One region of the Rhizorhapis sp. genome, then DNA from elsewhere that is predicted to be linked to it. Evidence: predicted binding sites of a transcription regulator. Region 1 holds the regulator's gene; each other region holds the start of a gene.
What was found. Region 1 encodes LexA, which represses DNA repair genes until DNA is damaged. Its sites were predicted from a motif close to GTTCCNCNCTTGTTCT; they were not measured.
Positions count from the first base shown of each region.

Region 2: a site for LexA is predicted at 6,361-6,376, ahead of rmuC (DNA recombination protein RmuC). Genes of this name have one in related genera too.
Region 3: a site for LexA is predicted at 1,425-1,440, ahead of recA (recombinase RecA). Genes of this name have one in related genera too.

Region 1 covers NZ_DATEMB010000017.1:15,819-23,588, reverse strand. The annotation lists gene gltX (glutamate--tRNA ligase) at 1-1,181, opposite strand, end outside; gene VJS46_RS05200 (ComEC/Rec2 family competence protein) at 1,250-3,391, shown strand; gene lexA (transcriptional repressor LexA) at 3,617-4,285, opposite strand; gene glp (gephyrin-like molybdotransferase Glp) at 4,353-5,537, opposite strand; gene moaC (cyclic pyranopterin monophosphate synthase MoaC) at 5,537-6,007, opposite strand; gene trpC (indole-3-glycerol phosphate synthase TrpC) at 6,004-6,795, opposite strand; gene trpD (anthranilate phosphoribosyltransferase) at 6,792-7,770, opposite strand, start outside.
Region 2 covers NZ_DATEMB010000002.1:55,484-63,253, reverse strand. The annotation lists gene VJS46_RS00355 (sodium/sugar symporter) at 1-925, shown strand, start outside; gene VJS46_RS00350 (VOC family protein) at 975-1,358, shown strand; gene VJS46_RS00345 (tetratricopeptide repeat protein) at 1,362-3,152, opposite strand; tRNA gene VJS46_RS00340 (tRNA-Tyr) at 3,335-3,420, opposite strand; gene rlmB (23S rRNA (guanosine(2251)-2'-O)-methyltransferase RlmB) at 3,521-4,264, shown strand; gene VJS46_RS00330 (hypothetical protein) at 4,298-5,047, shown strand; gene def (peptide deformylase) at 5,265-5,801, shown strand; gene VJS46_RS00320 (four-helix bundle copper-binding protein) at 5,860-6,258, opposite strand; gene rmuC (DNA recombination protein RmuC) at 6,392-7,770, shown strand, end outside.
Region 3 covers NZ_DATEMB010000061.1:79,565-87,334, reverse strand. The annotation lists gene rnd (ribonuclease D) at 1-1,073, shown strand, start outside; gene VJS46_RS14100 (I78 family peptidase inhibitor) at 1,130-1,390, shown strand; gene recA (recombinase RecA) at 1,514-2,590, shown strand; gene greB (transcription elongation factor GreB) at 2,765-3,244, opposite strand; gene VJS46_RS14085 (transglycosylase SLT domain-containing protein) at 3,350-5,293, opposite strand; gene dapA (4-hydroxy-tetrahydrodipicolinate synthase) at 5,469-6,344, shown strand; gene smpB (SsrA-binding protein SmpB) at 6,415-6,897, shown strand; gene VJS46_RS14070 (DUF2062 domain-containing protein) at 6,943-7,479, shown strand; gene VJS46_RS14065 (hybrid sensor histidine kinase/response regulator) at 7,731-7,770, shown strand, end outside.

The DNA of each region.
Region 1 (7,770 bases):
TCATCTAGCAGGGCTTGCGCCTTCTCGTCGAGATCAAGCGGACGATTTTTGAAAAGGAAAAGGGCTCCTTCGGCTAACTCGTTGATATTCTTTGCTCTTGGCTTCAGCGACTCCATTGCTTTGGCGAGCAAACTTACCTCGTTTGAAGCAAGATCGCGGCCAAGCGCGCCCGCCATCTGGGGCGCGACAAGCCCGGCTAGACGAGTGTCATCGGCTTCCCGGAGATAATGGCCGTTCAGATTCTCAAGCTTCTTCAGGTCAAAGCGCGAGGGGGACCGGCCGACTCCGTCGAGATCGAACAACTCAACCGCTCTTTCCCGTGAAATCGTCTCTTCATCGCCATGCCCCCAGCCGAGGCGGAGGAGATAGTTGCAGAGCGCTTCAGGTAACATGCCCATTTCGTCGCGATAGGCATCGACACCCATCGCCCCATGCCTTTTGGAGAGCTTCGCTCCATCCGCACCATGAATGAGCGGCACATGCGCGTAAACCGGCTCCGGCCAGCCCATGGCACGAATGAGCGCGAGCTGACGAAAGGCGTTGTTGAGGTGATCGTCGCCGCGGATGATATGGGTGATCCCCATGTCATAATCGTCCACCACGACCGAGAGCATATAGGTCGGCGAGCCGTCGGAACGGAGCAGGATGAAATCGTCTATTTCCGCATTCTGCACCGTCACGTCGCCCTGGACGCAGTCGGAAATGGTGGTTTCTCCATCCAGCGGCGCCTTCAGGCGAATGACATAGGGGGCGTCTTCAGGCGCTTCGGCAGGATCGCGATCACGCCAGCGGCGGTCATAGCGGATCGGCTGCTTTGCCGCACGCTGAGCCTCGCGCATCTGCTCCAGCTCTTCGGGAGTGGCATAGCAGCGATAGGCCTTGTCCTCCGCAAGGAGTTGTTTCGCGACCTCTGCATGGCGCCAGGCGCGGTCATACTGGAAAATGGCGGGTTCATCGCCGATCAGCCCCAGCCATTCCAGTCCATCGAAAATGGCGTCGATCGCCTCATCGGTCGAGCGCGCGCGGTCTGTGTCTTCGATGCGCAGGAGGAACTTGCCGCCATGATGACGCGCGAACAGCCAGTTGAAGAGGGCGGTCCGGGCGCCGCCAATGTGCAGATAACCTGTTGGAGAAGGGGCAAAGCGCGTAACGACGCCCTTATTCTCGATTGTTGCGCTCACGCAGTAATTCCTCAATAAGTCCGGCTTCAGCGCATGCTGCCGCGCATGTCGCGGATGATCAGGCCAGAATGACCGGTGACGCCCCTAGCATGGCTTTAGAGCTTCGACAAACCCCTCCATTGCCAAGCCCGGCACGGTATCTTGATGCTTGCTGGCATCGGCTTGAAGCCTGGCTTGAAAAGGAGCGTGACCAGGTTGCACTCTGGCTTCCGGTGGGCCTTGGCCTTGGCATTATCGCCTGGTTTTCGCTTCCCGGCTCCAGCGCATGGGCGGCATGGATCTGCGCTTCGCTTGGTGTCGCCTCACTGTCGCTGCTGATGCCCGCTGGAGGACGCATGCGGAGGATAGTGCTTGCAGGCGGGCTGCTTGCTGCATTCGGCTGCCTGCTCATCTGGGGCAAGTCTGCCATGGTGGCAGCACCAGTGCTTGAACGTCCGTTGTTCACGAGTTTCTCTGCCACCGTTCTGCGGATCGAACCGATGAGCGCGCGATCAATGGTCCGGGTGGAACTGCAACCTGTCGGCCGGCCCGACCTGCCGCCCAAGATCCGCGTCAACATCATGGAAAAGGATGCCCCCGAAGGTCTGGCGGAGGGCAGCCGCGTTGCCCTGCAGGCAAGGCTCATGCCGCCAGCCGGGCCTGCAGTTCCCGGAGCCTATGACTTTGCCAAGCGTGCCTGGTTCCAAGGGATAGGCGCGACGGGGCGGGCTACGCCGCCGGTGCGCTTGGTCGTCTCCGCGCCGGACGGAAACGCACCTTCGCTTCGTCACCGGCTGTCGGCGCATGTCCAGCGGCAATTGGAGGGCGGCGAAGGGGCTCTTGCCGCTGCCCTTGCGACTGGTGACCGGGGCGGGATCAGCGAGGAAGATGAAGAGGCAATGCGGCGGAGCGGTCTTGCCCATCTTCTTTCGATCAGCGGCCTTCACGTCACCGCGCTGATCGGCGGCGTCATGCTCATCGTCTTTCGCCTGCTGGCGCTTAGCCCAAGGCTCGCTTTGCGTTGGCCGCTGCTCCTGATCGCAGCCGGAGCGGGTGCTCTGGCGGGCATTGGCTACACCTTGCTCACCGGCGCCGAGGTGCCGACGGTCCGATCATGCATAGCCGCATTGCTCGTGCTAGGAGGGCTGGCGCTGGGGCGAGAGGCAATCACCCTCCGCCTGGTTGCGGCAGGGGCGGCCTTTGTCCTGATATTCTGGCCCGAAGTCGTGGTGAGTCCAAGCTTCCAACTAAGCTTCGCAGCCGTGACTGCAATCGTGGCTCTGCATGAGCTTCCGGCTTTTGCGTGGATGACGCGGCGGCAGGAGCAGGACGGAATGATCATACGGGCGGGCAGGGCGCTGGTCATCCTGTTCCTGACCGGGGTTGCCGTTGAGGTGACGCTCGCGCCGATCGCCCTCTATCACTTTCACCAAACCGGTCTTTATGGCGCGTCGGCCAATATCATCGCTATTCCGCTGACGACCTTCGTGATCATGCCGCTGGAGGCTTTGGCGCTTTTCCTTGATCTGGCAGGCCTTGGCGCGCCGGCCTGGTGGCTGGCCGGCAAGGCGCTCGGCCTGCTGCTTGGGCTGGCGCACTTCGTTTCCGCGCAGCGCCATGCCGTCGCCATGCTGCCGGTCTTTCCCGGATGGGCCTTTGCTCTGGTGGTCGGCGGAGGATTGTGGATCAGCCTGTGGCGAACCTGCGCGCGATATTATGGTCTGACGCCGATGATTGGCGGTTTGGCGGCGATGCTACTATCCCCAGCGCCGGACCTGCTGGTCACTGGAGATGGCCGGCATCTGGTGGTTCGCACGAGCGATGGCGGCCTGGCGCTGTTGCGGGGCAAGGCGGGAGATTATGTGCGGGACGTGCTGAGCGAGAATGCGGGTTATCAGGGAGACCTTGGGGAGATCAGCAAACTCCCCAATGCCCGCTGCAGCCCGGACCTGTGCTCCATAACCCTTAGCAGGGGAGATCGGGATTGGCGGATCATGGCCACCCGGAGCAGGTATATGGTGCCCTGGCGCCAACTCGCCGGGCAGTGCCGGACGGCCGATATCGTCATCAGTGACCGAAGGCTGCCCAAGGGCTGCGTCCCCCGATGGTTGAAGCTCGACCGGCCATTTTTGAGGCGGCATGGTGGCGTGTCGGTGAGTTTCGAGGCGCAGGTGGTGCGAACCGCAATTGATCCTCTGGATGGCCATCCCTGGCTCAGCCGCGGCAGGTAAATGTTGGAACGTCAACTTAACGAAGTTGATACTTATGGGCGTTGATTTGGAAATGGAAATTTCCCTGTTGGATAGGAAATTCCTGATGTGGGAATTCCCAATAGAAGCCGCGTTTTTCAAGCATTTCTTCATCCACGCCAAGGAAAGCGGGGTCCCTGCTTGCGCAGGGACGACGGTAATGGGGGCGATGATAGTCTCAACTTCACCCCGCTCCATCCGCCACAATCAATTATATCGGCGGAGCAGACCTGCCAGCTTGCCTTGCACCCGGACCTGTGAGGCATCGTAGATTTGCGGTTCATAGGTGCTGTTGGCCGGGTCCAGACGAACTCTGGGTCCCTCCCGCCGGAAATATTTCAAAGTCGCCTCATTGTCGTCGATAAGCGCAACGACGATCTGACCATCGCGGGCGACTTCGGTCCGCTGGATCAGCGCGAAGTCGCCGTCCAATATGCCGGCTTCAATCATGGAATCGCCAGCGACTTCCAGCGCATAATGTTCTCCCGAACCGAGCAGCGCAGCCGGAACGGAAAGCATATTCTGGCCTTCAAGTGCTTCGATGGGAACGCCTGCTGCGATCCGGCCATGCAGAGGGATGTCGACGACGTCATTGGCAGCGACGGGGATTTCCGGCACCTTCTGGGGAGCGGCCGGGGCAGGATCCTTCACCCGGTCCAGGCCCTCCGGAAGCTTCAGCACCTCGAGCGCCCTGGCGCGGTTCGGCAGACGGCGGATGAACTGCCGTTCCTCAAGGGCATTGATGAGCCGGTGGATGCCGGACTTGGACTTGAGGTCCAAGGCCTCCTTCATTTCCTCAAAGCTGGGCGAAACGCCGCTTTCCTCTAGCCTGCGGTGAATGAAGCAGAGCAGTTCATGCTGCTTGAGCGTCAACATGGGCGACCCCCTGTAGTGGAACGGACAGGGAACGTATAGGAAACGAATGGAGGCGCGTCAAGCACGCTCAGGCGATGGGGAGGCAGTGCACCATTTCGCCAGCCTTGGCCGCTGGCGCGTTGGAAGGGCGGACGATGAGGGCATTGGCGGCTGCGAGGGAGCCAAGGCCGGCGCTGTCCTGATCGGTGAGGGGCCTTGCCGTGCCATTCTCCACCATGCCGCGGAGATAGACGGCCCGGTTGCTTGCCGCTGGCATGTCATTGGCCAGGCGGGCCTCGAAGAGGGGGGGCAGGGGATCGGCCGCCCCGCTCATGTGCCGCACCAGCGGGAGGAGAAAGAGCGTTGCCGTCACAAAGGCGGATACCGGATTGCCGGGAAGACCAAGGAACAGTGCATTTCCATTCCGGCCGGCCATCAGCGGCTTGCCCGGCCGCAAGGCAATGCGCCAGAAGTCCAGCGAACCGCCCGCAGCCTCAAAGGCTGGCTTGATGAGATCATGATCGCCGACGGATGCGCCGCCAGTCGTGACGATGATGTCGGCGCTGGAGGCCTTTCTGAATGCGTCCACCTGCGCCTCCAGTTCATCCCCTACGATCCCCAGGTCTTCGATGAGGACGGGCAGGTCCGACAGCATTGCCCGCAGCATAAGGCTGTTGGAGGCCGGAAGTTCGCCTGGATGTTTCTGCAGCCCCGGTTCGGCGAGTTCGTTGCCCGTCGTGAAAAGGGCGATGCGCAGCTTCCGGTGGACCGGCAGGAAACCATGCCCCCCCATTGCGGCCAGGGCGACTTGCGGGGAGCCTATCCGGGTTCCCCGGCGCAGCAGCAATGCGCCCTTTGCAAAGTCGGCTGCTTGCAGGCGGACATTCTTGCCGGGATATTCCGGTCCTGCGCCCGCAAGGGCCAGGGAGGCGCCCTGCAATGCCGCCTCTTCCTGGATCAGCACGCTGTCTGCGCCCTTGGGCATGGGCGCACCAGTGAAGATGCGCACTGCTTCTCCAGGCCTTACAGTGTGGAGCGTGAGGTTTCCGGCGGCGCTTTCATCCGTGACGGTCCAGGGTCCTGGCAGGTCGGCATGCCTGATGGCATAGCCGTCCATCGCGGACAGCGCGGTCCAGGGCTGATCCCGTAGCGCATGAACATCGCCAGCCAGCCAGCGGCCAATTGCTTCCGCCAGGGAAGCGTTTTCGACATTCACCGCTGTTGCTGAAGCGATCAGCCTTTGCTGCGCCGTCTCAACCGGCAGCAAAGCCATTAGTCGCGTTTCCAGTTGCCGGACTTTCCGCCGGTCTTTTCCAACAGGCAAATATCACCGATTATCATTGTCTTATCGATGGCCTTTGCCATGTCATAGACGGTAAGAAGTGTTGTGCTGACAGCCGTCAGTGCCTCCATCTCAACCCCCGTTTGGCCGCTGGTTTTGGCCGTGGCGATAGCGACCACCCCTGCATCGTCCAACTCGAGGCCGATGCTTATCGAAGATAGCGGCAGCGGATGGCAGAGAGGAATGAGTTCGGATGTCTTCTTGGCCGCCATGATGCCAGCCACACGGGCAACGGCAAGAACGTCACCCTTCTTGACAAGGCCTTCGGATATGGCCTGCCGCGCCTCTTGCGACATGGTGATGCGGCCAGTGGCGATGGCCTGCCGCGTGGTGGCGGGCTTGGCCGACACATCGACCATATGGGCGGCGCCGTCCTGGTCGAGATGGGTAAGGCGGGTCATGCGCCGGTCAGCAACCTGCGCGTTGCCGCCTCCACGTCCGCCTCCCGCATCAAGGCTTCGCCGACCAGGAAGCAGCGCACGCCCCGTTCGGCCATGGCGTCCAGGTCCGCCTTCGACGTGAGGCCGCTTTCGGCAATGAAGGTGCAATCCTTCGGCGCCCGGTCCACCAGCTCATAGGTTCTCGCAAAATCGACCGAGAAGTCCCTGAGATCACGATTATTTACGCCGATAAGGCGGGATTTAAGATTGAGCGCACGTTCCAGCTCGCGGGCATCATGCACCTCGACCAGCGCGTCCATGCCACATTCGCTGGCCGCCGCCTCGATCTCCTGCATCTGGCCGTCTTCCAGTGCGGCGACGATGATGAGGATGGCGTCCGCACCAATCGCTCGCGCCTCATGCACCTGCCAGGGATCAACCATGAAGTCCTTGCGGAGCACGGGAAGGCTGCAGGCGGACCGGGCGGCCATCAGATAATCTTCATGGCCCTGAAAATAGGGAGCATCGGTCAGGACCGAGAGGCAGGCGGCGCCACCCGCCTCATAGGCCTGCGCATGGGCCGGGGGATCGAAATCGGCGCGGATGAGGCCCTTGGAGGGACTGGCCTTCTTGATCTCCGCAATGAGCGCATGGCCGGACATGGCGGCTGCATCAAGGGCGGCGCGGAAGCCACGGGGACTGCTTTGTTCCGCCTTCAGAGCATTCAACGTCGCGAAGGTGATTGCTGCCTTGCGCGAGGCCACTTCGTCCCGCTTGGTGGCGCAAATTTCGGTGAGCTTGTTCATCAAAAGGCAATCCAGCAATTGAGCAGCGCGTTGGCCAGCCCCTTGTCAATGGCTTCGGCGGCTTCCTCGACGCCATCGGCCAGCCTTTCTACCTCTCCCGCCACGATAAGCGCGGCCGCGCTGTTGAAGAGGACGGCGTCGCGATAGGGACCGGGCTCTCCCTGAAGCAGCTTGCGTAATTCATCTGCATTATGCTGCGGGTCGCCGCCCCTGATCGCTTCCACCGGATGCCTGGGAAGCCCGGCATCAGCGGCCGAAACAATGTAGGACCGAAGGCCGCCTTTTTCCACCTCTGTAACGGCATTGCCGCCGCCAAGCGAAAGCTCGTCCAGACCCTCCTCGCCCGAGACCACCATCGAGCGTTCCGTGCCGAGTTTCTGCAGCGCTTCTGCATAGATCGGAACATAGTCGGGCCGGGCAATGCCGATGAGCTGTCGCCGGACCTTTGCCGGATTGGCGAGCGGGCCCATCAGGTTGAAGATTGTGCGGCGGCCGATCGAGCGGCGAATGGGTGCGAGGTGAGCCAGGGCAGGGTGATGCGCCTGAGCGAAGAGAAAACAGATGCCGAGGTCGGCCAGCGTTGCTTCGGCCTGCTCCCCCGCCCGGGCAAGGTTTAGCCCCAATGCCTCCAGCGTATCCGCGGCGCCCGCTTTCGACGAGGCCGCGCGGTTGCCATGTTTTGCCACTGGTACGCCGCAGGCGGCCACCACGATAGCGACAGCAGTCGAAACATTGAGCGTATGGTGTCCATCGCCGCCGGTGCCGCAGACGTCAATGGCGTTGGCCGGAGCGTCGATGGGGATCATGCGCTCCCGCATTGCCTGAGCCGCAGCCGCGATTTCCGTGGCGGTTTCTCCTCGTTCGCTCAGCGCGACGAGAAAAGCGGCCACATCCGCGTCGGAGATTGTCCCGTCGAGAATGGCGGCAAAAGCCCTCCCGGCCGCTTCTGCGGAGATGGGTTGTGACGGATTGGGCAAT
Region 2 (7,770 bases), on a different contig from region 1:
ACATTTCGACATGATCCTGTCCCCGGACAATCCCTTTTACAAGGATCTGCCAGGCATCACCGTACTGGTCGGCGGCATGTGGATTGCGCATCTCAGCTATTGGGGCTTCAATCAATATATCATCCAGCGGGCCCTTGCGGCGAAGAGCCTGAAGGAAGCGCAGAAGGGCATGGTTTTCGCCGCTTATCTGAAGCTGCTGATGCCGTTCGTGATCGTTCTTCCCGGCATTGCCGCGGTCTTGCTGGCGCCGGGGCTTGAAAAGCCGGATCAGGCCTATCCAACGATGATGCGGCTGTTACCCCCCGGCCTTCTCGGCCTTGTTTTCGCGGCTCTGATCGCGGCGATCATTGCCTCCACCGCGTCCAAGATCAACAGCATCGCCACCATCTTCACGCTCGATCTATATGCCAAGTTCACCGGCCAGAAGACGAAGGCCGAAGATGATGTGACGGCCGGCGCCGGCCGGGAAGCAAGGCTGGTCCTGACCGGCCGCATCACCGCTGTTGTTGCGGTGATCCTGGCTGCGTTCACCGCCCGGCCGCTGCTCGGTGCGTCGGATCAGGCTTTCCAGTTCATTCAGGAGTTCACTGGCTTCTTCACTCCGGGCATCACTGTCATCTTCCTTATGGGTCTGTTCTGGAAACGCGCCAATGAAGCGGGGGCCATCGCGGCGGCCATGGCCTCGGTCATACTTTCCTATGCTGGCAAGCAGTTCCTGCCCGGCCTGCCTTTTCTTGACCGCATGGGGCTGGTGTTCCTGGTGGCGCTGGCGCTCGCCGTCCTGATTTCGCTGATGGTTCCGGCCCGCGCCGATGCCAACCGGATCATCACCAGCGACATCAGCTACAGGACTTCACCGACCTTCAACATGGCTGGGCTCGGCGTTGTCCTGCTGCTCATCGCCTTTTATGCGACATGGTGGTGACGCACGAACTCGGCTAATATGATCCGGCTAATGGCAGGAGTCCGGGATCATGCCGGTAGAACTAAACCACACCATCGTCTGGTGCCATGACAAGGAACGCTCATCCGCCTTCCTGGCTGACATACTGGGCCGGCCGGCTCCGGCCGAATTCCTGCATTTCCGCATTGTCGAACTCGACAATGGCGTCTCGCTCGACTTCATGCAGAAGGAAGGCGCTGTTGCCCGGCAGCACTATGCCTTCCTGGTCAGCGAAGAAGAGTTCGACGGCATATTTGCGCGGATTAAAGGCGCTGGCCTCACCTATTGGGCCGATCCGTCAAGATCGGTGGCGAATGAGATCAACCATCTCGATGGGGGGCGGGGCATGTATTTCGAGGATCCCGACGGTCACCTGCTCGAAATACTGACCCGCCCCTATGGCAGCGGACAATAAGGCTCAAAGCCTGTCCAACACAAGCCAGCGGCGATCGCCCAGCCAGGCGTTGGTGAGCGCCGCCTCACTCGCCGCGGCGCCCGAACGGTCGCCCATGGTCCGCTGGGTCCTCGCCAGGCCATAAAGTGCCCAACCATTATTGGGTGCCTGGGCCAGAGCTTCCATGAAGGCTTGCCGTGCGCCAGCCAGATCCCCGCTGCGATACAGGGCTGCCCCAAGCGACTGCTTCACCGGATAATACCAGTAAGGCGGCTCCATATACGGTATCGCTTCTTCAATCGCGACTGCCTGCCGGTACAGACCCACGGCTTTTCCATATTTGCCCTGCGCATAGGCAAGACGCGCCTGAGCCACTGTTTCGGCTAGCCGCAGCAGATCGGGAGCGGGCACCCCCTGGTCGACCATCGGCTTGAAATCGGTGCCTTCGCGGATCGCCCGAAGAGCTGCAAGCTCGCGGTCGAAAGCAGCCTTGTCCTTTTCCTGGGCATGGGCCACCGCGCGTGCATAACGCCACATGCCGCTGACATAGGGCAGCCGTTCGTCCGGTGCCTTCAACGCCATTATGTCCTTGGGAGCGGCAAACTGCGAATAAGCGAGATAGGGGGCAGCGCTGACCGGCTGCAGCCATGCCACCTTGGATGTCACATCGACATCGACAATGCCTCGCAGCTTCTCCGCCTGCTCTATGGCGGTTTTCATGTCCCCCGCCATCTGGGCCGACGTCACGATAAAATGCACATTGTGCGGATAATAGCCGAATCTGTACAGACCCGGATTGGCCGCATTCTTGAGATAGGCTTCGTCGGCCTTGGCGGCGTCCACATTGACCCGGATCGAGTCCTTGAAGCGGCCGACGCGGTAATAAAGATGTGCTGGCATATGCACCAAGTGCCCGGCCGCCGGAACCAGCGGAGTCGCCAGCCTGTCCGCATAGCTTTCCGCCCGTTCGGGATGAACCGACGCCTCCATCAGGTGGATATAGAGATGGTCCGCCTGCGGATGGTCGGGATTGCGTTTCAATACGCCCTCGACCAGTGAGATGGCTTTGACGATATTGCCCTTGGGCGTCTTGCGGTCCGCCTCCCAATAGTCCCAGGGCTGCGTGTCCATTACCGCTTCTGCCGCAAGGACGGCAACATTGTCGTCCTGCGGGAAGCGTTCGGCGACCTGAAGCATCCTTTCGGCATAGCCCTTGTCCAGAGCGGCACGGTCGGCCTTGGGATCGGCGGAATAGCGTGTGGCGAGCGCGTCGATCAGCGCCTGCTCCACTGGCTTGGCCTTTGCCTTCAACGCCACGGCGCGCTGCGTTGCCGCCACGGCCTGGGCATTCACCTCAGGGTCCATGGGCGCATTGATATTGGGACCGTGCGCCAGCGCCTCGCCCCACCAGCACATGGCGCATTGCGGATCAAGCCGCTGCGCCTCCTGGAAGGAACGGATCGCCTCGCCATGATTGAAGCCATAGGTCAGCATCATGCCCTGGTCGAAAAAACGCTGCGCTTCGGCATTGCTGGTCGTCACTGGATATTGAAGGGTGCCAAGACCAGGGAACAATATTGGCTTCCCAGCGCCCGCTGGCATGTTCGCCATTGCCTCCTGCGCATATTGCAGCCGCATGCGGAGCAATTCGCCGGCCCTGCGCGAACCGCCGCATAAACCCAGCATCTGCCGCGAAGGATCGCGCAGGCGAAGCGTTTCTTCAGAAACGTCACTGGAAACCGGCATCGCACTTGCGGATATGGCCACCAGAGAACCGAGCGACACAAGGCCCAGCCATTTGATTCTTTCCGACATGGATCGTCTCCCGCACCTTTTCCAAAAAAGGCCCGCAGAATTTGAGACGCAGCCCATAAGGGCTCGCCACGACCCGCTATCTAGATCTGCGCTGCCGCGGCAATCTGCTCCCGCCCGGGAAGCAGGTCAAGCTACCCAAATGGCTGTTTTGTAGAGAGGATTGCGATATTTTGGGGAGATGATGGTGGACAGGGCTGGATTCGAACCAGCGTACGCTCACGCGGGCAGATTTACAGTCTGCTGCCTTTAACCACTCGGCCACCTGTCCTTGGAAGCCAGCCGGATTCACGAAAAAATCCGTAGGAGGCGCGTCTTTGGCGAATGGAGGCTTGCCTGTCAATGCCACTCTGTGGAAATGAGCCTCAATCATGAAAAGAGGACATCGAACCGGCAAACCCAAAGGCGGATATCCGCGATTCTGGGGCCGTCACGCCGTTATCGCGGCGCTCGCCAATCCCGACCGGGTGGTACGCAAGATCTGGGGAACGCGGGAGGCGATCAGCGAGCTTGAACTGCCGCCAGTGCTGCCCATCGTCTATTCCGACGTGGCCGACCTTGGCCGCATGGTGCCGCATGATGCGCCGCATCAGGGCCTGGTGGCGGAGGTGGAGCCGCTCGACGACATCTGGCTGGGCGACATGCTGGAGCAGGGTCAGGATGATCAGCGGCCGATACTGGTCCTCGATCAAGTGACGGACCCGCATAATGTCGGCGCGATCCTGCGTTCGGCGGCGGCCTTCGACGCGCTTGGCATCGTCACTCAGGATCGTCATGCGCCGCCCGAATCCGGCACCATCGCGAAGGCTGCCTGCGGAGCGTTGGAAATCATTCCCTGGGTGCGGGTGGTGAACCTTGCCCGCGCGCTCGATGAAATCGCCGAGGCCGGCTATTGGCGCATCGGCCTTGAAGGGGAAGCAGAAGAGATGCTCGGCAATGCGCTTGCCGGCGCCAACAAGGTGGCTCTCGTGCTGGGGGCAGAGGGCGAAGGTCTTCGCCATAACAGCATGGCGCATTGCGATATTTTGGCTAAACTGCCGATCAGCCCGCGAATGGAGAGTCTCAACGTATCGAACGCCGCGGCCATCGCCCTCTACGCGACCGTCAATCGCTGAGCGGGCAGGTTCTGGGGGGCACAAGGGGGAAGAATGTATCCATATCGCCAACTCCTGTTTGCGCTGCTTGCGCCGCTGCTGCTGGGAGCCTGCCTGGTGACACCCGGCAAGTTCCAGTCCACGCTGGACATACGAAATGATCGCAGCTTCACTTTCGCCTACAAGGGGGAGGTGATTGCCTTCGACGCCGCGAAGGAAATGACCAAGGGCTTCCCGTCTTCGTCGGATGATGAAAAGGAAGGCCTCAAGAACGAGGGAACGTCGAGCAATTCGCTCGCGCCCATGGACATCGCGGCCGATGGCACCCCCGGCAAGGACAGCGAGAGCGCCGACAATGAAATCAAGATGCACGCCATTGCGCGGGCTCTGTCAAAGGAGGCGGGCTACCGGTCCGCTCGCTATGTAGGCAACAACATGTTCGAGATTGATTATGAAGTCCATGGTACGCTGGACCATGGTTTTGTTTATCCGTTCAACATCGACGCCGAAATCGTGTTTCCCTTCATCGTGGTGGAATTGCGCGGCAAGGATATGCTGCGCGTCAAGGCTCCTGGCTTTGCGGACAGCGACAGCAAGAAGGGCGGTATGGGCGGAATGACCCCTCCGGGTCCGGAAAGCAAACTGGATGGCACATTCACCCTGACCACCAACGCCGAAATCATCAGCCAGAACAATGAAGATGGCGCTGTGGCTGGACCTGGCGGCCGAAGCATCGCCTGGCGGATCACTCCGCTGACGAAGGACGAACCGACGGCAGTGCTCCGGGTGGCGCCGTTGAAATAGGGCGTTGCGGTTTTGCAGCGATAAATAGTTCGTCATTCCCGCGAAAGCGGGAATCCATTTCCTGACCCATGCTCTTGATGGGAGATCGATTCGCGCACCGCGGGAACGACGAGGAAAAGTAGTTTTTCGCAACAATCCGGCCAAGGGCAAAGCCATGCACATCGGTCCGCACCCTCCCCCGCTTGATATTCCCGGCCCGATCTCATATTTTCCAGCCATGGCCATTCTACCCATCATAGAGACACCGGATCCGCGGCTGCGTACCATTTCCACTCCGGTGGAGGCGATTGACGCCGATCTGCAGCGGCTGATCGACGACATGTTCGACACCATGTACGACGCCCCCGGCATCGGCCTTGCGGCAATTCAGGTGGGCGTCCCCAAGCGGGTTCTGGTGATCGACCTGCAGGAGCCCGATCAGGAAAGCGGAGAAGCCATCCGCAATCCGACGGTCTTCATCAATCCGCAAATTCTGGAAGGGTCGGAGGAACACAGCGTCTATCAGGAAGGCTGCCTGTCGGTCCCGGATCAATATGCGGAGGTCGAACGTCCCGCCACCGTCCGCGCAAGCTGGATGGACCGCAACGGCGTCATTCATGAAGAACAGCTAAGCGGCCTGCTCGCCACCTGCCTGCAGCATGAGATGGATCATCTGGAGGGCATCCTCTTCATCGATCATCTCTCGCGCCTTAAACGCGACATGCTGCTCAAGAAGCTGACCAAGGCGCGCAAGGACAACGCCAAGGCCGCCTGATTCTTTCGTTTAAGCGTGCTCCTGCATAGCGGGAGCACGCCGGCATCGCAGACGGGCATCACAGACTCGCCACCGCCTTGCGGCAATCCTCAGCACATTCCCGACACATTTCGGCACAGTTGGCGCAGTGAGCATGCATTGCCTGATGCTTCTCGCATTCCTCGGCACAGAGCTCGCAGGCCTGGATGCACAGGTCCAGGGTGGAACGGAGCAACCTTTCGTTGGAGCCCGTGCGGCGTGTCCCCACCTTGAACGCCATATCGCAGACATCCGCACAGTCGAGGCAGACGCGGATACACTGCCGAAGGTCCTTCACCCGATCCTCGGCAACGCAGGCATCCGCGCAACTGGTGCAAATATCGGAGCAGAACATCATGTGCCGCACGGCCAGGGCGAGCGCTTCATTGACCGATCCCTGCACATTGGGATGACGGCCGATCATTTTTCTGATGGACATGGCAGGACTCCTTTCTTTCCTCTCCGTCTGCGGATCAAAGGGCCGCTCGCCATAATGTTCCGCGCCACGAGCCGGGTTGAGATGTTTCCGCAAAGCCGCTAGGTTCCCCTTTCGTTCCGCAATAAAGGTGGCTATGACCGACGCTCTCCCATGGATATTCGTGCTTATTGCCGCTTTCGGCGGGCTTGCCCTTGGCTGGAGATTGGGGAACCGGGGGATCGATGAAGCGCGGCGGGAGCGCGACGGGCTGGCCGAAAGGTTCAATGCAGCCATTCGCGATCTGGCGGGAGCCTCGGAGCGCGCGAAAATGGCGGGCGAACTTCAGGCCCGGCTCGACGACGCCATCAGCGAACGTGAAGACGCACGGCGGGAGCTGGCATCGCTCCGTTCGCAAGCGCAGGAGCGGGAACGGGCGCTTGGCGAGCAGCTCAACCAGCTTCAGCGCATGAAGGAACAGCTTTCGGTGGAGTTCAGCGATCTCGCTCAAAAGGTCATGGCCGAAGCGCAGGGACAATTCCTCAAGCGCGCTGATGAGCGTTTTCATCAGGCGGGCGAGAAGAGCGAAGCGCAATTGCGGGCACTGCTGCAGCCGGTCGAAAGCACGCTGAAGCAATATCAGGAGGGCCTGCAGCGCGTCGAGAAGGAGCGGGTAGACAGCTATGCCGGCCTTCGCGAAGCCGTCGATCAGGTGCGCTCCGGGCAGACACAGGTCAAGGAAGAGACGGCCCGGCTGGTCAACGCCCTGCGCTCCAGCGCCAAGGCGCGCGGACGATGGGGCGAGCAGTCCTTGCGCAATGTGCTGGAGCAGGCGGGGCTCAGCCCACATGCCGACTTCCGGTCCGAAGTGTCGGTCGAGACCGACGAAGGACGCCTGCGTCCCGATGTGATCGTCAGCTTGCCCGGCGGCAGGGAGCTGGTGATCGATGCCAAATGCTCGCTCAATGCCTATCTGGACGCTTCCCATGAAGTGGACGACATGTTGCGGGCCGCGCATCTGAAGGCTCATGCGGCTTCTATCCGCAACCATGCCCAGCAGCTTGGCGCCAAGGATTATTGGGCGCGCTTCGGCAAGGCGGCGGACTATGTCGTGATGTACATTCCAGGCGAGCATTTCCTGTCGGCCGCGCTCGAGCAGGATGAGGCGCTTTGGGAATGGGCCTTTGAGCGGCGGGTGCTGCTGGCCACGCCGACCAACCTGGTGGCGATCTGCCGTACCGTGGCCAGCGTATGGCGGCAGGAGAAGCTGGCGGAGGAAGCCCAGGCGATCGGACAGCTTGGCAAGGAACTTTACGAGCGGTTGGCCGTCGCTGCGGGGCATCTGAAGAAACTCGGCAACGGCCTCAACAGCGCCGTCAACCATTATAACAGCTTCGTGTCCAGCTTTGAGGGCCGGGTGCTGGTTACCGGACGCAAGTTCCGGGACATGAACATAGAAGCCGGTTCACGCGAGATAGAATTGGTGGAAGGGGTCGACACCCTGGCAAAGGAACCGCAGGTCGAGGCGTTGCCCGG
Region 3 (7,770 bases), on a different contig from region 1:
AGTTCATGCGGGAAAACAGCTATTGGCCCGACCTCTGCCTGGTGCAGATCGCGGACGACAAGGAAGCTGCCGCCATCGACCCCAAGTCGCCGGGCCTGGACCTGGCGCCGCTGCTCCATCTGCTCACTGGGAATGAGGAGGTGCTGAAGGTTTTTCATGCGGGCGGGCAGGACATAGAGATTGTCCATAACTTGACGGGGAAGACGCCTCATCCGCTGTTCGATACCCAGATCGCGGCCATGGCGCTGGGCCAGGGGGAACAGATCGGCTATTCCAACCTCGTCGACGCCTATCTTTCCATCAGCCTCGACAAGGGCGCGCGCTTCACCGATTGGGCGCGGCGGCCGCTCGACAAGCGGCAGATCGACTATGCCATTGGCGATGTGACCCATCTGGCCAGCATTTTCCCGCTGATGCTGGAGGAACTCAAAAAGACCGGACGGGGAAGCTGGCTCAATCAGGAGATGGAACGGATCAGCGATCCGTCCAATTATGTGACTTTGCCGGACGACGCCTGGAAACGCGTGCGGATCGCCAGCCGCAAGCCGGATGTGCTGGGGCGACTGAAGGCGTTGGCCGCCTGGCGCGAGCGAGAGGCGCAGGACAAGAATCTGCCGCGCGGGCGGATCGCGAAGGATGAGACGCTCGCCGACCTTGCCTCCCACCCGCCGCGCGCGCAGGAGGATCTGAGCAAGGTGCGCGGGCTTTCCGCTGCGTGGAAGACCAATGATATCGGCGCGCGGCTGATGGCGGCGGTGGCTGAAGCTGTGCCCCTGTCGCGGGAAGAAATGCCCGAGCGCGATCCCCGCCGGCCGGGGCTCACCAAGGACAGCGCCCTGGTGGCGGACCTTTTGAAGCTGCTGCTCAAGATCAGGGCGAAGGAGATCAATGTGGCATCGCGGCTGCTCGCGCGGTCGGATGACCTGGAGATGCTGGCGGCGGGCGTGCGCGATGAGCTGCCGATCCTTGAGGGCTGGCGCTTTGAACAATTCGGCCGCGACGCCGTTGACCTGGTCGAAGGACGTATGGCCTTCGCCGTGAAGGACGGCAAGCTACGCATGACGCGGACCTGAGGAGCGGAAAAGCGATGGAAATTCGGCAGTTGGTTTTTGCCATTGCAGGAGCATCGATGCTGGCAGCTTGTACGACCGCGCAGTCTGGCGAAGTGCCAAGGCAAGCCGGGAAGGGCGCATGCCGGAGCGAGCAGCTCAATCAGTTCGTCGGGCAAAAGGCCGACGCTGCAACCGGCGCGAAGATGCTGGAGGTTTCCGGTGCCAGGGTGCTGCGCTGGGTCGCGCCCGGAATGGCTGTAACAATGGATTTCCGCGAGGACCGGCTGACGGTCACCTATGATGCCGCCTATATCATAACGCAGGCGAGCTGCGGCTAGCTGCGCCCCCCGTCGGCTGCGAAACAAAAACTTCGTTCTCCTATTGTTCACATGGAACAAATGCGGTACAGCCAAGTCACGCGTTGATTGAAACGCGCGATCAACCTACGAGGGAACGGGGCTATGGCTGCACAGCTCAAACTTATCGATTCCGAGGACAAGAAATCCAACATGGACAGACAAAAAGCTCTTGAAGCCGCGTTGTCACAGATTGATCGCGCCTTTGGCAAAGGCTCCGCCATGAAGCTGGGGAGCCGTGAGAAGATCGAGATCGAGGCGATCTCCACCGGCTCGCTGGGCCTTGATATCGCGCTTGGCATCGGCGGGCTGCCCCGCGGCCGCATCATCGAGATTTACGGCCCGGAAAGCTCGGGCAAAACGACGCTTGCGCTCCATGCCATTGCCGAAGCGCAGAAGACGGGCGGTACCGCAGCTTTCATCGACGCCGAACATGCGCTTGACCCCATTTATGCCAAGAAACTGGGCGTCGATATTGACGAGTTGATCGTTTCGCAGCCCGACACTGGCGAACAGGCGCTGGAGATTTGCGACACGCTGGTGCGGTCCAACGCGATTGATGTGCTGGTCGTGGACTCGGTCGCCGCGCTTGTTCCCCGGGCGGAGATTGAGGGCGAGATGGGCGACAGCCATGTCGGCCTGCAGGCCCGCCTGATGAGCCAGGCGCTGCGCAAGCTGACTGGCTCGATCAGCCGCTCGCGCTGCATGGTGATCTTCATCAACCAGGTTCGCATGAAGATCGGCGTCATGTACGGCAATCCGGAAACGACCACGGGCGGCAACGCGCTCAAATTCTACGCCTCGGTCCGCCTCGACATCCGCCGCACCGGCCAGATCAAGGACCGCGACGATATTGTCGGCAATACGACGCGCGTGAAGGTCGTGAAGAACAAGGTCGCCCCGCCCTTCAAGCAGGTCGAATTCGACATCATGTATGGCGAGGGTATTTCAAAGATCGGCGAAATCCTCGACCTTGGTGTCAAGGCGGGGCTGGTCGAGAAATCGGGCGCGTGGTTCAGCTATGATTCGGTTCGCATCGGTCAGGGCCGCGAAAATGCGAAAAATTTCCTCAGGGAAAATTCGGAACTCTGCGAAAAGCTCGAAAAGGCAATCCGCGGCAAGACCGAAAGCGTTGCTGAGGCGATGATGTCCGGCCCTGATGCGAACGATGACGTCGAATAAGCGCTACCCCGCGTCCATGTGGCAAAAATCGCTGGAGCCCTCCATCTGACCTTATTTCCGTCGTCCCTGCGTAGGGACCCCGCTTCTCTTTGGCATGGTTAGAGAACAGCGGGGCCCCTGCCGTCGCAGGAGCGATGGCTTCCTGAATGGTAACGGGTCCCCAGGGCCAGCCCATCAGGCCGGGTAACCGATCCCCAAGACCTCATACTCCTTCTCACCCGAAGGCAGCAGCACCTTGCGCAGGTCGCCAATGGCCGCTCCGCGCAAGGCGCGTGCGAGGGGAGCGTTCCAGCCGATGCGGCCCGCCGCGGCATCGGCCTCATCGTCGCCTACCAGGGTCACGGTACGGTGGTTATCGTCCTCATCGGCAATGGTCACGGTCGCGCCGAAATAGACGCGGCTTTTGTCAGGCTGCTGCGCCGGGTCGATGATCTTGGCGTCCTTCATCTTCTTCGACAGGCGGCGTAGCTGCCCGTCGATCTCGCGCATCCGTTTGCGGCCATAAAGATAGTCGCCATTCTCGCTGCGGTCGCCATTGCCGGCCGCCCAGCTGACGATCTCCACCACCTGCGGCCGCTCGACGGCGAACAGCCGCTCATATTCCGCACGTAGCGCAGCGAAGCCGGCAGGAGTGATGTAATTGTGGCGGTTCATTGCCTTCTCTATCTACGGCGTTCCCGCGACGGCGGGAACCCATCTCACAAGGGGGACGGCGAGGAATGAACCACGAATCCCTGCCTGCGCGGATGACCGCCAGTATCAGCCCGGCTGCTGCTTCCCAAGATAACGGCTGAGCGGCGCCTTCCCGCCCATGCGCACCTGCGCAGGGTTCATGAGGTCGTAGACGACGGCATTTTCAAGCACCCGCTGCACATAATTTTTGGTCTCGTAGATCGGGATATTCTCGATCCAACGCAGCATGTCGACACCTGGAAGGCGCGGGTCGCCATTGGCGGCGATCCATTTGTTCACATTGCCCGGCCCGGCATTATAGGCCGCCACCGCGAGCGGAAAACTGCCGCCATAATAGCGCAGCATCGATTGGAAATAGGTACTGCCAAGCTGGATATTGTAGCTTGGATCGTTAAGCGAGGCGGCGTCATAGGAAAGACCGATCTTGCCAGCGGTCTCCCGCGCCGTTCCAGGCATGAGCTGCATCAGGCCGCGTGCGCCCGCATGGCTGACCGCCTGGCGGTCGAACTGGCTTTCCTGCCGGGCGATGGCGTGGATCATCGTCCAATTGGCCTGATGACCGCCGGGGATTGAAATGCGGGGGTAGCTTGATTCGCTGTAGCTCAACAGCCCGATCGAGCCAGCCTTGCGCCCGGCCATGACGCTGAGGTCCGGCCGACCGATGCTTTTTGAAAGTTCAGCCGCCAATATGGCGTCTGCCGGCGTGGCGGCGCCATTTCCGATTGCGCGGACAAATTTGCTCTGGTCCTGCCAATAGCCCTGCTGCCCTAGCGTTCGCGCCGCCCTGACGACAGCCCGGTTATAGAACGCCGTCCGCTCGGCATCAGCCACCTGAACGGGAGCCGCCGCCGCGGGAACGGGGAGATCCCGCCCCAGCCGTTCAAGCGCGAGCTGGCCATAGAACTGATCCGCATAAGCGCCGGCCCGCTCAAGATAGCTGTTCGCGAGCGCTGCATTGCCCGCCTCCTGAGCAGCCCGCCCCGCCCAATAATAGCCCTTCGACACCGTCTGCGGCGAACGCGCGGCCTCGGCATAGCGGCGGAACATCCCGGCAGCGTCAAGCGGCTGCTTCAATTCATAATAGGCGGCCGTACCAGCCAGCCAGACGAGACTGGTATAATCGTCGCGCTCGCCAATCGGGCGGTCGCGGATGTCAGTGCCGGGGATGTAGGCGTCGTCCACCTTGCTGGCGATCGCATAAGCAATGGCCCACTGACGGTCGTTGGCGGCCCCCCGCGCATTGGTGAGGAGCGCCTCATACCATTTTTCGGCATTGGCGGGCGGGACGGCCACGCTCGCCCGCTTCGCCAGCAGGTCGCGCGCTGCCCAGCTATTGCCGCTGTCGCGCAGCCACATCGCCTTGTCCGCCAGGTAACCCGCATCAGCCGCACCCGCCGCGTCAGCAAGCTGCATCTTCGCCGATGCGTCTACCGCCTTTCGCTTCAGCGCCAGCCGCGCCTCGAAAATCGGGCGCCGAGCAGGAGACACATAGGCGAGCTGTCGGTCAGCCCCGCTGGTGACATTGGACCAAAGCAGCGCGTCCATGCGCATGTCATGATCGCCCTGGCCGAAGGAACGGCCAAAGAGGCTGAACAGCCGCGCCTCATCATCAGGGCCCAGCGCACCGCCCCGCCAGGCCTTACGCGCCGCGTCCACCGCCAGGGCCGAATCGGCCGGCCGCCCGCTGGCCGACAGCGCGATCGCATAACGCGCCCAGCCCGTGTTGGTGAGCGGCGGATATTTGGCGAAATAGGAAACGACCTGCGACGGCGAGTAGCTTAGCGGATTGATCGCCTGTTCTGCGACCTTGCGCATCCGCTCCTCACCCGGAAAGCCAGGATTGGCCGACAAGAAGCTCGCATATTCCAGGAAGCTGAGCGTATCGCTTTGATTCAGGCGGCGCCATTCATTGACTGCGGCACTCACTTGCGCGTCCTGGGAAACGGGCGTGGAAAGTGTCTGCTTGACCCTTTCCCAGTCCTGTTGCGGCGTTTCGGAGGTTGCCGCCATGGTGAAGGAAGTACTGGCGGCCAACACCGCCAAAAGTGGGATTCTTGATACCATGCTGGACATAATGCCCATTCGATCCTTATCAGGCGCTGAACGCCGCGCTATAGGACGCCGCAAATGCCGCTTCGTGCGATCATTATGCCTTGTGCGCGCGCAGCTTTGAAGGAGTATTTTGATGTTTTCTGGGTCGATTCCGGCTCTGGTGACACCTTTTCGCAACGGTGCACTGGACGAGGCCGCTTTCCGGGCGCTGGTGGACTGGCAGATCGAGGAGAACAGTTCCGCGCTCGTCCCCTGCGGCACGACGGGCGAAAGCGCGACCATGTCCATAGAGGAACATAATCGCGTCATCGAGATCTGCGTCGAACAGGCGGCGGGGCGCGTGCCGGTGATCGCAGGCTGCGGGTCCAACGACACGATGACCGCGCTCGAGCATATGAAGGCCGCCGAGGCCGCTGGCGCGGATGCCGCGCTGGTGGTTGCGCCCTACTATAACAAGCCCAATCAGGAGGGCGTGTTCCAGCATTTTGCTTATCTGGCGGAGCGCAGCTCGCTGCCCATCGTCCTCTATAATGTGCCCTCGCGGACCATCACGGACATCGGCGTGGATGTGATGCGCCGGCTGCGCCAATATCCCACCATTATCGGCGTGAAGGACGCGACCGGCAATCTGGGGCGTGTCACCGCACAGCGCCTTGCCTGCGGCAGCGCGTTCTGCCAGCTGTCCGGCAATGACGAGACGGCGCTTGGCTTCAATGCAATGGGCGGCCGGGGTTGCATTTCAGTGACCGCCAATGTCGCTCCGCGCCTTTGCGCAGAGTTTCAGGCGGCTTGCGCTTCCGGCGACTGGGCGAAGGCGCTGGACCTGCAGGACAAGCTGTATCCGCTGCACGACGCAATGTTCAGCGATTGCTCACCTGGTCCGGTGAAATATGCATTGAACCGAGTCCGTCCCGACATGCCGGATGAGGTTCGCCTGCCGATCACCCCGCCCTCGGAAGCGAGCCGGTCGGCGGTTGACCGGGCTCTGGAGATTGCCGGGTTGGCATGACTTCATATTCATTGCTACCGTTTGGGCTTCGACAAGTGGAGCCGGAACGGGTGTTGTTAGAAAAAGAGAAATGGCCCGCCCGCGTCACGCCACATTCGACAAGGTAAAGACCGTCGCCGAGAACCGGCGGGCGCGTTTCGACTATGCCATAGACGACGTCTACGAGGCGGGAATCGTCCTGTCCGGTACGGAGGTAAAGTCGCTCCGCTTCGGCGAAGGATCGATTGCCGAAAGCTATGCCGAGGTGAAGGGCGACGAGGTGTGGCTGGTCAACAGCAACATCCCGGAATTCAGCCATGGCAACCGCTACAACCATGAACCCAAGCGGCCCCGGAAGCTGCTGCTCAACCAGCGCGAGATATCGAAGCTGCATGGGGCTGTGGCGCGGCAGGGCATGACGCTGGTTCCGCTCTCCATCTATTTCAACAGCCGGGGCCGGGCAAAGGTCGAGCTGGCCCTCGCCAAGGGCAAGAAGCTGCACGACAAGCGCGAGACCGAGAAGGAACGCGACTGGAAGCGCGAGCAGGGCCGCCTGCTGCGTGAGAGGGGCTGAGCCAGGATAATGCCCCACAGAAAGCCCCATTGGCTGACGCGCCACATGCCCACGCATGACACGATCCGCGGAAACCGGTTCCTGGCGCCCTTTGCAAACCGGATTCTGGCGCCGGAGCTGTGGCGCTTTACCCGGCGTTCGGTCCCGCGGGGCGTGGCATTGGGCATGCTGGTCGGCATCATCATTCCGATTGCGCAGATCGTATTTGCGGCCTTGCTGGCGCTTAGCTGCCGCGCGAATGTGCCGGTCGCGGCGCTGACCACCTTCATCACCAATCCGATCACCACGCCGATCCTTTGGGTCGTCGCCTACAAGGTCGGGGACTGGATCCTGCACCTCGATGCCATGACCTATGGCCAGCCGATCAACACGCAATTGCGCAGCGATCCGGGAAGCTGGCTGCAATGGCTCACAGGCGCCTTTTCGGTGACGGCTTTCGGCCTCATCGTACTGGCGGTCGTGTTCAGCGCCATCGGCTATCTGATTGCGGGATGGGGCTGGAGGGCATGGATCGCCCGCAAGTGGCGTAGGCGGCACCGGCACAGGCGGCATGCGCCGCATCCTGAAACGGCGCGGATGTGAGCCGGATATTTGCCGTCCTAATATTATGGAAATAGCGTCGTCCTTGCGGAAGCAGGGACGACGGGCTTGCTTGATCCTGAGTGCACATTGATTGACTGGACGCTGCAGCGATACAACCCGGCGCATTTCTGTCGCCTTTTCACAATTCTGTTCTCATCCGCCCTTTGGCCCTTTATGCGGGTGGGGCGTTTTCTTTGTAGGTGTTGCGGGTGCCAGCGCAGGACATAGCGCATGACAGGGACGAAGTGGCCATGCTGGTGGGGCAGGCCTCTCTGCGCGGTCTCGTTCCGC